4 regions of the Arthrobacter sp. BL-252-APC-1A genome follow, and region 1 is predicted to be linked to each of the others. Evidence: predicted binding sites of a transcription regulator. Region 1 holds the regulator's gene; each other region holds the start of a gene.
The links. The regulator HrcA, encoded in region 1, represses chaperone genes, less so after heat shock. The targets are predictions, from matches to a motif close to TTNGCACTCGNNNNNNNCGAGTGCNAA.
Positions count from the first base shown of each region.

Region 1 (3,399 bases):
GCGCTTCCTTGGATTCCTGTGCAGTGAACGGCCCGCGGTCGCGGAACACCAGGTAAATGATGAGCGAAGGAACGAAGCCGAGGATGCCGCCGAAGTGCGACAGTGTTGCCCACTGCCGGTCTTCCGAGGCTGTCAGCGGGAGGGCGTTTGCCGGTGCGCCCTGGTAGTCCGGGCGCGCCGGTGAACCGTTGTTTTCCGGTTGCGGATGGTTCGGGCGTGGGTTGGACACGGTTTATTCCTTTGACTCTCAGATGACGCAGGGCTGCCCCCGCGGGAACCTGTTGTTAGACAAGGGTACTGGGTTCCGGCGCGGGAACGGGCACTGGCGGTTCCTGCGCGCCGCGCGGGAACCGCCCGGCTACGGACGGATCAGGGCACGGTCAGGAAGTCGATGACCTCTTCCACACGTCCCAGCAGGGCAGGCTCCAGGTCCGCGTAGGTCCGGACGGAACCAAGCAGCTTCTTCCAGCCCAGGGCGACGTCGGTGTGGTCGCGGTGCGGCCAGCCAAGTCCCTTCAGGATCCCGGTCTTCCAGTCTTCATGGCGCGGTACTACCGGCCAGGCCCGCAGGCCGATGACGTCCGGCTTGATGGCCTGCCACACGTCGACATATGGGTGGCCGACAATAAGTACGTTCCCCGCGGCGCCGGGCACCTTCATGGCTTCTGCCGCAATCCTTGATTCCTTGGATCCCGCAACCAGGTGATCCACCAGGATGCCCAGGCGCCTGCCGGGTCCGGGGGAGAAGTCCCGCACCACCGAAGCAAGATCGTCCACGCCGTGGAGGGGCTCGACGACGATGCCTTCGATCCGAAGGTCATCTCCCCAGACCTTCTCCACCAGTTCGGCGTCGTGCTTGCCTTCCACCCAGATCCTGGATGCCCTGGCCGTGCGGGCACGTACATCTTCGACGGCGACCGATCCCGAAGCGGTACGCCGTGCGGCAGGAGCGGCGGCCTTGAGCGGGGGAACAACTTCCACGGGTTCCCCTTCGAGGAGGAAACCGAAGCCGAGTTCAAAGGAGCGGGTGCGTCCGCGGGCGTCCTCGAGAACAACCACATGCATTCCGCCGGACTTCTCCGTACGGATGACCGCACCTACCCACCCGGTTTGGACCTCCTCGAGAACCAGGCCCTTCTCGGCGCCGACCTGCCGCAGTGCCTTTCGGGCCGGAGCGGAAATGTCCTGCGGCCCCCACTGGTAGCTGGGCATAAAACCTCGTTCCTGGAGACGGGGAGGAGCACCTGCGCTGGGTGCAGGCACGGAAGATTCAATGCTAACAACGGCAGCGGAAGGTATTAGACTTAGCACTTAGGTATGCCGAGTGCTAAGCCAGCAACTCGGAACGGGAGTCAGTCAGCGAGGGAGGGAAAACCATGAGCGAACCACGCCGGCTCGAGGTGCTCCGGGCCATTGTTGAAGACTACGTGCATTCCCGGGAACCCGTGGGTTCCAAGGCCCTGGTGGAACGGCACCACCTTGGTGTCTCCTCTGCCACAATCCGCAATGACATGGCTGTCCTCGAAGAAGAGGGCCTGATCGTTGCTCCGCACACATCCGCCGGGCGAATCCCCACCGATAAGGGCTACCGGCTGTTCGTCGACCAGCTCTCGGACCTGAAGCCGCTGTCGGCTGCCGAGCGGCGGGCCATCCAAACCCTGCTCGAAGGCGCAGAGGACATTGACGACATCCTTGACCGGACGGTGCGCCTGCTCTCGCAGCTGACCAACCAGGTGGCAGTCGTGCAGTATCCGCACCTGGGGAACGCCAAGGTACGGCACATTGAATTTGTGCTGCTGGCGCCTGCCCAGGTGCTCGTGGTCCTGATCTCTACAACCGGACGGGTAGAGCAGCGGGTGATCACCGTGCCGGGGCCGGTGACGGAACAGGCGCTGCACGAACTTCGTCAGCATTTCCTGCAGGCACTGGCGGGAACCACCCTCACCAGGATCACCTCCCACCTCACGGATGCAGTGGCCACCGTTCCGGTGCAGCTGCGCGGAGTTGCCCAGGCGCTTGGGCAAAGCCTGGAACAGCTTGCCGGAATCAACAGGGAAGACCGGATGGTCATGGCCGGCACAGCCAACCTGGCCCGGGCCACCGGTGACTTCCCGCTGACAATCGGGCCCATCCTGGAAGCACTGGAGGAGCAGGTGGTTATGCTTCGTCTGCTGTCCGAGATGGAACAGGATGCCAGGGGCGTTTCGGTGCGGATTGGCTCAGAGAATCCCTATGGCTCCCTGTCCGAGGCATCCGTTGTAGCTACTGGGTACGGGCCGGACGCTTCCGCTATGGTAGGAATCCTCGGTCCCACCCGGATGGACTATCCCAACACCATGGCGGCGGTTCGAGCCGTTGCCCGCTACCTTTCCCGGGTCCTGAACACCTGACCCCCAGAGACCGGCAGCCCCTCCGGGCGCTGCCTGCATGACTAGAGAACCCGCCAGGCGGGGCACGCAACACAGGAAGCGATGTGCACGAGTGAGTGATCACTACCAGGTACTCGGCGTGAGCCGGGATGCCACCGGCGAAGAAATCAAGAAGGCCTACCGCAAGCTTGCCCGCAAGCTGCACCCGGATGTGAATACCGCTCCCGGCGCCGCGGACGAATTCAAGGCTGTTACCCACGCCTACGAGGTTCTCTCGGACCCGCAGAAGCGGCGCGTCTACGACACCACCGGCCAGGAAAACGGCACGGACAACGGTTTCGGAGGCGGCTTCAGCGGCCAGGGATTCGGGTTCCAGGACATCTTCGACACCTTCTTCGGCGGAGGAGCGCCCGGCGGCGGGCGCGGACCGGCCTCGCGTACCCGGCGGGGCCAGGACGCCCTGATCAACGTACGCATCGACCTGAAGGATGCCGTCTTCGGCACCAACAAGAAGATCGACGTCGAGACTGCCGTGCTCTGCCCCACCTGCGAAGGCTCCTGCTGCCAGCCCGGAACCTCGCCGCGCACCTGCGACATCTGCCACGGCAGCGGACAGGTTCAGCGTGCCGTGCGCTCGATCCTGGGCCAGGTCATGACCACCGCACCCTGCGGTTCCTGCCAGGGCTTCGGCACGGTCATTCCGGACCCCTGCCATGAGTGTGCGGGTGAAGGACGCGTCCGCAGCCGCCGCACCCTGACCATCAAGGTTCCCGCCGGTGTCGCCACCGGAACCCGCATCCAGCTCAGCGGCCAGGGTGAAGCCGGCACCGCCGGCGGACCCCAGGGTGATCTGTACGTTGAGATCCGTGTCAACGCTGATCCGGTATTCATGCGCGACGGCGATGACCTCCACGCCACCCTGACGGTGCCCATGACAGCCGCTGCCCTGGGCACGGTCATCACTATGGAAACCTTCGACGGCGAACGCGAGATCAATATCAAGGCCGGGACCCAGTCCGGTGAAGTCACT
Region 1 covers NZ_VULS01000001.1:522,384-525,782, reverse strand. Annotated here, with positions in the region: gene FYJ28_RS02445 (DUF4870 domain-containing protein) at 1-229, opposite strand, end outside; gene FYJ28_RS02440 (DUF3097 domain-containing protein) at 370-1,212, opposite strand; gene hrcA (heat-inducible transcriptional repressor HrcA) at 1,377-2,390, shown strand; gene dnaJ (molecular chaperone DnaJ) at 2,482-3,399, shown strand, end outside.

Region 2 (3,399 bases), on a different contig from region 1:
CCTCTTGGGGATCTGGACCCGGTGAAGAACGTTTCCCTGACAGATGCCGGCCTGACGCCGTATCACGGCATCAAGGGCTCCCTGGAGAAGCTGCACTCCGGTGCCACCGCCGTCGTCATTGGGGTGGGAGGCCTGGGACACGTGGCCATCCAGATCCTGCGTGCGCTCACCAGCGCCACGGTCGTGGCCCTGGACATTGACGAGGCAAAGCTGAACCTGGCCAGTGACGTCGGTGCCCAGTACACCTTCCCGTCCGAGGCCGGCGCCGCGACCATGATCAGCGACCTCACCAACGGCCTGGGCGTCGACGCCGTCTTCGACTTCGTAGCCAACCAGGCCACCCTTGACCTGGGCCAGGCAATGGTTCGCCACCAGGGCGACCATGTGCTGCTTGGTGCCGGAGCAGGCACCCTGAAGATGGGGCTGGTGTCGGGTGCGGCGTGGGATGTGTCAGTGCGCTCGCCCTACTGGGGATCGCGCACCGAGCTGTTCGAGGTCTTCGACCTTGCCCGGGGCGGGCACATCAACGTGCACACCGAAGTCTTTTCACTCGATGACGCACCGGCTGCCTACGAGAAGCTGAAGAACAACCAGCTGCTGGGCCGGGCCGTCGTCGTCCCCTAGCCGGAGCCGAACGGGTTCGGCTACCCACCGGCCAGCAGCCCGCCGTCGAGCGTCAGCACCTGCCCGGTGACCCACGCGGCGTCGCGGTGCGTGCGCTGACGGAAGACATGTTGATCACTGATGCCCCGCCCCGGAGGAAACCCGCACCGGGATGCCTGCAGGCAGCCTGCACCCAGGCAAGGGCGGTGAGCACATTCGTCTCGAGGATCTTGCGTGCGGCATCCCGATCCAGGTCCAGCAGCGGACCATAAACGGGGTTGGTGCCTGCGCAGTTCACCAGGACGTCCAGCGCACCGAACGTCTCAGCTGCCGCGTCAAGCACCGAACGCTGGTGCAGAGGGTCCGCGGCGTTGCCGGACACGGCAACAACCGTGCCCTCCGGAAAACCCGCGGCGGCCTCCTGCAGCGCCGCCTGATCCCGGCCCGTGATCAGTACCCGCGCCCCCTCAGCTACGAAACGGTGCGCGGTTGCCAGTCCAATGCCGCGGCTGGCGGCAGTGATGACGGCGGTCCTTCCGGCAAGGCGGTGCGGACCGGCCGCTGCGGGTGCCGGGTAGGTGCTCATGGGCGTCCCTTCGATTTCCATCCTGGCCGGACGGCCCGAGTCTGCGCTGGAGGCGTGCGGGTGTCAAGGCAGTTCCCCGCAAGTTGGCCGTGCAGGGAAAAAACCATTGACCTTTATCGAGAACTTTCATTAGGGTATTGAACAATCGCGGCCCAACGGTTCTGGATGCCACCTTTGGTGCCGTTTGGTACACCTTTTCTGGTCTGTCGAATATCCCAGATTGTGGGTTTGCAGGTCAGGAAACCGAGTCCCGGAAAGGTGACTAATGCCGCTTTACGCCTACCGGTGCAAGGACTGCGCTGACTTCGAAATCCAGGCGCCCATGGGTCAGGTCCGGGAGGCAGTGCCCTGCCCCGGATGCGGGGCTCCGGCGCGGCGGCGGTTCACGGCGCCCAACCTGTCCCGGTCCTCCTCCAGCGCCTACAGGCTCATCGAAAGTACGGCGCGCACTGCGTCCGAACCTGCCGTCGTATCCTCGCCCGGTACGGGGCGCAGGTCCGCCGGCACGGGAATCACCCGGAATCCGCTCCACCAGAAACTTCCCCGCCCCGACTAAAAAGCGTGATCCAGTTTCCCCAAGGAGGAATGGTGCCAAAAAACCTGTTTCCACTCGATTCAGCCAGGAAATTCGAAGACCAGGAAAAGCTTGGCCACAATCGATGGCATCCCGAAATTCCTCCGGTAGCAACCGTAAAACCCGGAGAATCCTTTCGCGTTGACTGCCGTGAATGGTTCGACGGTGCCATTGTCAACGACGATTCCGCCGAAGACATCCTCTACGCCCCGCTCCTGACAGTGCACAAACTCAGTGGCCCCTTCGCCGTTGATGGGGCGAAGCCCGGAGACCTGCTGGTGGTGGACATCCTGGACGTGGGGCCGATTCCGCAGGAAGACTCCGGTCCGCTGGCGGGACAGGGGTGGGGGTACACCGGGATCTTCGCGAAGGAGAACGGCGGCGGCTTCCTCACGGACCAGTTCCCGGACGCCTACAAAGCAATCTGGGACATCAACGGCCAGACAGCGACGTCGCGCCACGTCCCGGGCGTTTCCTTCACCGGTCTCATTCATCCCGGCTTAATGGGCACCGCGCCGTCGGCGGCATTGCTGGCGAAATGGAACAAGCGTGAAGGTGACCTCATCGCCACCGATCCGCACCGGGTGCCGCCGCTGGCGCTTCCACCGGAAGCCGAACATGCAGTGCTCGGCGGACTCCCGCGCGAAGAGTGGGCGCGCGTGGGCGGAGAAGCGGCCCGCACTGCGCCACCCCGGGAGAACGGCGGCAACCAGGACATCAAGAACCTGTCAAAGGGCTCACGGATCTTCTACCCGGTCTTCGTGGACGGCGCGAACCTTTCCGTAGGTGACCTGCACTTTTCCCAGGGCGACGGCGAAATCACGTTCTGCGGTGCCATCGAGATGGGCGGTTTCATCGACCTTCGGGTGGACATCATCAAGGGCGGAATGGATACGTACGGCGTGCATGAGAACGCCATCTTCATGCCAGGAAACGTGGACCCGCAGTTCAGCGAGTGGATCGCCTTCTCCGGAACGTCAGTGACGCTCGACGGCGAACAGCGCTACCTTGACTCCCACCTCTCCTACCAGCGGGCATGCCTGCACGCCATCGACTACCTGACCAAGTTCGGGTACAGCCCGGAGCAGGCCTACCTGCTCCTCGGCGCCGCGCCAATTGAGGGCAGGCTCTCCGGGGTGGTGGATATTCCGAATTCCTGCTCAACGGTTTACATTCCAACGTCGATCTTCGACTTCGATGTACGGCCGTCGGCAACGGGGCCGTTCCAGATCGATCCAGGCATCGGAGCTCCCAGGGCTTCCAGCCGCTGAGCGGACTAATTCGGTGAGAGGCCCGCCCCAGGGCTGACCCTGGGCGGGCTGTCCGCTTCATTGGGCTGTTCCGACATCCATTCCCGGGCAAGTCGGTGCACAGTGCCGTAGTGGCCGGGCTCCGGTACCAGGACGAGCCGGTTGGCGTGGTCGCTGTATTGAATGAGGATGTTGACCATGCCATCTCCGAGCCGCTTCGCCAAGGCTCCGAGCTCTCCCGGTGTTCCCTGGTCCAGCTTCACGGTTACCACGGGGCTAACGGTCACCGGTCCGATGCCGGCCGACGTTAGTGCTTCGAGGGCCGCAGCGGCGTCGTTGACCAGAAAATGAGCTATTCCTTCGTCGTGGTGGGTGAAAACACCACC
Region 2 covers NZ_VULS01000007.1:40,155-43,553, forward strand. Annotated here, with positions in the region: gene FYJ28_RS11540 (NAD(P)-dependent alcohol dehydrogenase) at 1-624, shown strand, start outside; gene FYJ28_RS11545 (SDR family NAD(P)-dependent oxidoreductase) at 677-1,189, opposite strand; gene FYJ28_RS11550 (FmdB family zinc ribbon protein) at 1,455-1,745, shown strand; gene fmdA (formamidase) at 1,778-3,034, shown strand; gene FYJ28_RS11560 (hypothetical protein) at 3,040-3,399, opposite strand, start outside.
Region 2: FYJ28_RS11550 (FmdB family zinc ribbon protein) is a predicted target of HrcA. The motif match lies at 1,417-1,443, and genes of this name have one in related genera.

Region 3 (3,399 bases), on a different contig from region 1:
CCTTGGTGCCCTTGACCAGTTCGTTGTCCAGCACGGCAGAGGCAACTTCGCCCGCGTTGCCCACTGCGACGTCGCGGTCAATAACGAACAGGTGGTCCGGGTTGATCTCGGCAACGTACTCGAAGGAAACAGACTCGCCGTGCTGGGCCTCGGACTTGATGTCAGCGGCGGTGGCCACGCCAAGCACGTCGTGGATCAGGCCGAAGCGTGAACCTGCGCCGTAAGCGGTCATCTCGCCGCCGCTGGTCATGATGATCAGGCCGTTGCCGGCGTCGGCTGCGGTTGCCTTGGTGTCTTCGACCTTGGATTCCAGTGCGGCCAGCTTGTCTTCGACTTCAGCTTCCTTGCCGAAGATTTCACCAATGATCTCGGTGTTCTCGATGAAGGAGTTCCACGGATCCGCAGCATCGGTGCTGAGGTTGATCGTGGGGGCGATCTTGGAGAACTCCTCGTAGGAGTCGGCGGTGCGGCCGGACATGATGATCAGGTCCGGGGCACCGGCGCTGATTGCCTCGAAGTCCGGTTCCTTCATGCTGCCGATCTTGGCGTAGTCATCCGAGCCGTACTTGGAGAGGCTTTCCGGGAAGTTTGCGGACGGAACGCCGTCCACCTCGATGCCCAGGGCATCCAGGGTGTCCAGGGCGCCCAAATCGAAGGTGTAGACAACCTCCGGGTTCACGGGGACTTCGGTGGTGCCCTGCGTGTGCTCCACAGTGATCGTGCCCGCTTCGGTGGCAGCGGGTTCGGCGGCGGCATCTGTTTCCTGGCCGCACGCGCTGACGGCAAGCAGGGAAACGAGGGCGGTTCCGGCCAGCAGCCGGGACTTCATTGTCGTCTTCACGAAGGGTGCTCCAGTATTTCTCTTGGATTGTGGCCCGGCTGCCAGGGGGATCGGCATTAGGGTACAAAATTGTTTGCTAATTTTTGCGCGCCCTTGAAAGTTATCTTGTTAGGCAAGGCTAAGCAACTTTGGGACAGGTGAAGCGGCCGTCCGTGTAACGGAACGTAGAAATGCCTCGGCGCACCAACCAGGTACCCCTGCAGTGCCCGTTTGAATCTTTGTTGGCACTCACCTTGACCGAGTGCTAACCGTTGCATAAAGTCGGAGCTAGCACTCCCCTAGTGAGGGTGCTAATTCCTGAGGGAAGCGCCCACCGGCACCCGCGACGACGGCAAGCGCCTACCGACGGTCCACAAACCCGTTAGTAACTAAGCAAAGGAGAGCCCGAGTGTCGGTCTCTATTAAGCCCCTTGAGGATCGCATCGTTGTTCGCCCGCTCGAAGCTGAGCAGACCACGGCCTCCGGCCTGGTCATCCCGGACACCGCTAAGGAAAAGCCCCAGGAAGGTGAAGTCGTAGCAGTCGGCCCCGGCCGCGTTGACGACAACGGCAACCGTGTGCCGATCGATGTTGCCGAAGGCGACGTCGTCATCTACTCCAAGTACGGCGGAACCGAGGTCAAGCAGGGCGGCCAGGAATACCTGGTGCTCTCCGCACGCGACGTGCTGGCCATCGTCGTCAAGTAAGTCTTCGAAGACCCCGGCCAGATTCGGCCGGGGTCTTCTTTGTAGATGTAGTTCTGAAAGGACACACACATGGCAAAGCAGTTGGAGTTCAACGACTCCGCCCGTCGTTCACTGGAAGCCGGTGTCGACAAGCTCGCCAACACCGTCAAGGTCACCCTCGGCCCGCGCGGCCGCAACGTGGTGCTCGCCAAGACCTGGGGCGCCCCCACCATCACCAACGACGGTGTGACGATCGCCCGCGAGGTCGAGCTCGACGATCCGTACGAGAACCTGGGCGCACAGCTGGCCAAGGAAGTTGCCACCAAGACCAACGACGTCGCCGGTGACGGAACCACCACCGCAACGGTGCTGGCCCAGGCCCTGGTGAAGGAAGGCCTGCGCAACGTAGCCGCAGGTGCCGCTCCCGGTGCCCTCAAGCACGGCATTGAGACCGCAGTTGAAGCTGTGGCCGCCCGCCTGCTGGAGAACGCCAAGGAAGTCGAAGGCAACCAGGTTGCCCACGTTGCCGCTATTTCGGCACAGAACGAAGAGGTAGGCCAGCTCCTGGCCGAAGCCTTCGACAAGGTTGGCAAGGACGGCGTCATCACCATCGAGGAATCCTCCTCGACGTCTACCGAACTGGTCATCACCGAAGGTATGCAGTTCGACAAGGGCTACCTCTCGCCGTACTTCGTCACCGACGCCGAGCGCCAGGAAGCCGTCCTTGAAGACGCACTGATCCTGATCAACTCCGGCAAGATTTCCTCGGTTGCAGAGTTCCTGCCGCTGCTGGAAAAGGCACTGCAGGCCTCCAAGCCGCTGTTCATCATTGCCGAAGACGTGGACGGTGAAGCGCTTTCCACCCTCGTGGTCAACAAGATCCGCGGCACGCTGAACGTTGTTGCCGTGAAGGCACCGGGCTTCGGCGACCGCCGCAAGGCCATGATGCAGGACATCGCCACCCTCACCGGCGCCCAGGTTGTGTCCCCGGACCTCGGCCTGAAGCTCGACCAGGTTGGCCTGGAGGTGCTGGGTTCGGCCCGCCGCATCACCGTCACCAAGGACAACACCACGATCGTTGACGGCGCCGGCTCCGAAGCCGACGTCGCTGACCGCGTTGCCCAGATCCGCGCCGAGATCGAGCGCACGGATTCCGACTGGGACCGCGAGAAGCTCCAGGAACGCCTGGCCAAGCTGTCCGGCGGCATCGGTGTGATCAAGGTTGGCGCTGCCACCGAGGTTGAGCTGAAGGAAAAGAAGCACCGCATCGAGGACGCTGTGTCCTCGACCCGCGCTGCCCTCGAAGAAGGCATCGTTGCCGGCGGCGGCTCCGCACTGGTTCACGCCGCACGTGCACTGGATACGGATTCCGAGGTGGCAAAGCTCGACGGCGACGCCGCCACTGCCGTTGGCCTGGTCCGCCGTGCGCTGGCCCAGCCGCTGCGCTGGATCGCCGAGAACGCCGGCGCGGAGGGCATGGTTGTTGTGTCCAAGGTTGGCGAGCTGGAAGTCAACCACGGCTTCAACGCCGCCACCGGCGAATACGGCAACCTGATCGAAGCCGGCATCATCGACCCGGTCAAGGTCACCCGCTCTGCACTGCGGAACGCTGCCTCCATCGCTGCGCTGGTCCTGACCACCGAAGCGCTCGTCGTCGAAAAGCCTGCTGACGACGAAGATGATCACGGGCACAGCCACTAACACCGGCTAACCATTTGGGCCCCGTCCGGCACGGTTTTCTCCGTACCGGGCGGGGTCCTTTTGCGTCCCCGGCTCTTTTGCGAGCAGACCCGTTGGAAAGCCGGGATGCAGCTGCCCGGAGCGATCACCGGTAAACTCTTGCGGTATTTGCCCCGGAGAAAGGACACCTGCGAGTGTCAGCACCCAAGCAGCA
Region 3 covers NZ_VULS01000002.1:350,011-353,409, forward strand. Annotated here, with positions in the region: gene FYJ28_RS04440 (siderophore ABC transporter substrate-binding protein) at 1-841, opposite strand, end outside; gene groES (co-chaperone GroES) at 1,230-1,526, shown strand; gene groL (chaperonin GroEL) at 1,596-3,206, shown strand; gene FYJ28_RS04455 (acyltransferase family protein) at 3,380-3,399, shown strand, end outside.
Region 3: groES (co-chaperone GroES) is a predicted target of HrcA. The motif match lies at 1,063-1,089, and genes of this name have one in related genera.

Region 4 (3,399 bases), on a different contig from region 1:
GTGCATAAAGCTCGACGCCGACACGCGGCGACTCAGCGCGCAGGTGCGTTCCGCCGTCGTCGTCATGGAAACGAAGATGCAGCCCGCCGGTGGTGCCGACGGCGGTGAGCGGCGGGAGCGTGTCCGGAAGGACGGCACTGGAGCCGGGCGGGAGGGCCAGCGGCGCCAGGCTGATTACCTTGCCGGTTGCGCGTTCGTACACGTACAGCTGCAGGGTGGCGGCATAGTCCAGGTGGGCAATGGTCATGCCAAGCACCAGGTCCGGGGTCAGTACGCCCCAGTATTCCCACCGTTTGGTCCGCCAGCCATGCCGAAGCCCCTGGAGAAGATCCGCGAATGCGTGCAGCGGGGCGCGGGAAAAGCCCGCCGCAGCCGGGTTCAGCTTCCCGTCTCCCAGGGACAGCTGGACAGGTTCCTTGATTTCTTCCATGGCGCCTCAGTCTAGGCGGCGGGGGCGAAATCATCCTGCACCGGCTGTGCGGGCGGTTTTGCGCCGCGGCGGCGGGCGGCAGACTTGCAGACGGCGTTCTTGCGGATAGGAGATTTGCCGGAACGCGGGACGGTCCGCACCGCGCTGCCCGTTGTGGGCCTGGCCGGCAGGACGCTGCTGGGTGCACCCTCAGCGGCGGCTCGGGAGGAGGCCAGGGCGCGCCGGACCTCGGGTGTTCCGGTGGCGCCCTCGGGGAAAACGGCTGCACGGAACTCGGCCTGGGCGGCAGCGGTTGCAGCCAGGAAATCACGGGCTGCGGATGCGCCGGGTTCCGCGGCAAGACGGCGGGCGGCGCGCACGCGCAGGCCGCGCCAGGTCAGCCAGCCCAGTACCGACAGCGCGGCGCCGGTGCCGTAGAGCAGCACGAGGGCCAGCACCAGGGAAGTTGTTCCTCCGGAGAAAATGCCGACGCCCAGCACGGCGGCGACTACCCACAGTCCGCTGATCCAGGCGGCCGCATCGAGTATGGGGGAGGGCGCCGAGCCGGACATCCGGCTGGGAAGCGTGAAGAGTTTCTCAACGCGTTCGGCGCGGTGGGCTGTTCCAGGGTGTTGGGACACTGCTCCCTACCTTCCAGACATGGTTCGAATGAAAGACGGCGGTGCGGAAATCTCCGCTGCAACCTCGGGTTAGCACTCTCGGGTTGCAAGTGCTAATCTACTGCCCAAAGTTGAGCTATACCAACTCAACTTTGATTCAAATGGCAGATCAGCCCGCTGCTTGCAGCGGAGTGAAGGAGTTGATTTGTGATGGAAACACGCTTTGATCCGTTCCGCGAACTCGACCGTTTTGCCCAGGCAGTCCGCAGCGAGTCCCTGCGCGGCATGCCCATGGACCTGTACCGGCAGGATGACCGGTATGTCCTGAGCGTTGACCTTCCCGGCATTGACCCGGGGTCCGTGGACATCGACGTCGACGGCCAGCTGCTGACCATCCGCGCCGAGCGAACGCTGCGGGGCACGGACGGCGTTCAGTGGCTCACCCGTGAACGCGAAGGCGGGTCCTTCCTGCGCCAGCTCAGCCTGGGCCAGGGCATCGATACCGACGGCATCACCGCACACTATGAAAACGGCGTGCTGAACGTGATTATCCCGGTCAGCGAGAAGGCCCGGCCGCGCCGCATCGAGGTGCAGTCCGGTTCCAGCGCTTCGCTTGGTGCCGCAGAAGACCACCAGGAAACTGAGGCAGTCAGCGCATAAGGGCACTATTGCTGAGGGGGCGGCCGGCGGAGTTTCCGCCTGCCGCCCCGATCCGCGTCCGGACCCTGACGCGCGGGCGCCCATCCGCGTAGCGTGGGCGCTATGACTACCCAGGCGCGCGCCGCGATCCTGCGCGGCATCAATGAACCTTTCGAAATCACCGACGTGGTCCTGGACGACCCCCGTCCGGACGAGGTCCTGGTCCGGGTGCAGGCCGCCGGTGTCTGCGGCACGGACCTGGGCGTCCAGGCCGGCCACATCCCCTTCCCGCTGCCCGGAGTCCTGGGACACGAGGGCGCCGGTGTGGTGGAAGAAGTGGGTTCCGCTGTGACCTCAGTGGTTCCGGGTGACCATGTACTGCTCAGCTTCACCAGCTGCGGAGTGTGCCGGAACTGCCGCAGCGGCCACCCTGCCTACTGCACGTACTTCCTGGAACTGAACCTGGTGGGCGGGCAGCGGATGGACGGCAGCGCCACCATCAGCAAGGACGGGAAGGGTGTCCATGGGCACTTCTTCGCGCAGTCCTCCTTCTCCGACCTGGTGCTGGCGGATGAGCGCGGCGTCACCAAGGTGGATCCCGACGCCGATCTTTCGCTCCTCGCCCCGCTTGGCTGCGGCATCCAGACCGGCGCCGGCGCGGTCATGAACGTTCTCCGGCCCGAACCGGGCTCCATTCTCGCCGTGTTCGGGGCAGGTCCTGTCGGGCTTTCCGCGGTCATGGCGGCGGCGCTAAGCGGATCCACCCGCATTGTGGTCATGGACCTGGTGGATTCGAGACTGGAGCTGGCCCGTGAACTGGGAGCCACCGACGTCGTCAATTCCGGCAGTACCGATGCTCTGCAGGCCCTGTTTGAAATGACGGACGGCGCCGGCGTGACCCATGCCCTGGAAACCACCGGCAGCACCCGGGTTGCCGCAACCGCGGCGGACGCATTGGCGCCGCTGGGCAAACTGGGGCTCATCGGTGCCCCCGCCCCCGGCTCCACCGTGGAACTGGACGTGAACTTCATGCTGAACGGCCGCCAGGTCATCGGTATTACCGAAGGTGACTCCACCCCGCAGCTGTTCCTGCCCGCACTGGTGGAACTGGTGCAGCAGGGCCGGTTCCCGCTGGAGAAGCTCATTACCCGCTACGGTTTCCAGAACATCAATGACGCGGCCGCCGCCGCGAAATCAGGAGCGGTCCTGAAACCCGTGCTGCACTTTGGGGACCTGCACTAGGCTGGGAACAATCCTGGTCCCGAAGGCAAGGCGGTTCCCCAAATGTTGGTCAGCGTAGGTCAGTTCAGCCCCAGCGGCGACGTCGAAGCGAACCTTGCAGTGATGCGCTCGCTGGCGGAAAAGGCCAGGGCCGAGGGATCGGAACTGATTGTCTTCCCGGAAGAGTCGATGTTCAGCATCGGCAAGGTCGAAGGCCCGCTGACCGCAGCGGTCGACGCCGGCTGGAGCACCTTTGTGCAGCGGCTGTCCCTGACCGCCGCGGAGCTGGGCATCGCCGTCGTTGCCGGCGGGTACGAATCCTCGGGGGAGGAACGGCCCTACAACACGCTCGTGGCGATCGAAGCCGACGGGCGGATCGCAGCGACCTACCGGAAGCTGCACCTTTACGACGCCTTCAGCTACTCCGAATCCACCCGGATCAAGGCAGGGGACCGCGGAATCCAGGTTGTGGAGCTCGGCGGCCTGCGGGTGGGCCTCATGACCTGCTAC
Region 4 covers NZ_VULS01000005.1:47,242-50,640, reverse strand. Annotated here, with positions in the region: gene FYJ28_RS09135 (DUF2804 domain-containing protein) at 1-430, opposite strand, end outside; gene FYJ28_RS09130 (hypothetical protein) at 442-1,050, opposite strand; gene FYJ28_RS09125 (Hsp20/alpha crystallin family protein) at 1,240-1,689, shown strand; gene FYJ28_RS09120 (NAD(P)-dependent alcohol dehydrogenase) at 1,792-2,910, shown strand; gene FYJ28_RS09115 (carbon-nitrogen hydrolase family protein) at 2,953-3,399, shown strand, end outside.
Region 4: FYJ28_RS09125 (Hsp20/alpha crystallin family protein) is a predicted target of HrcA. The motif match lies at 1,120-1,146, and genes of this name have one in related genera.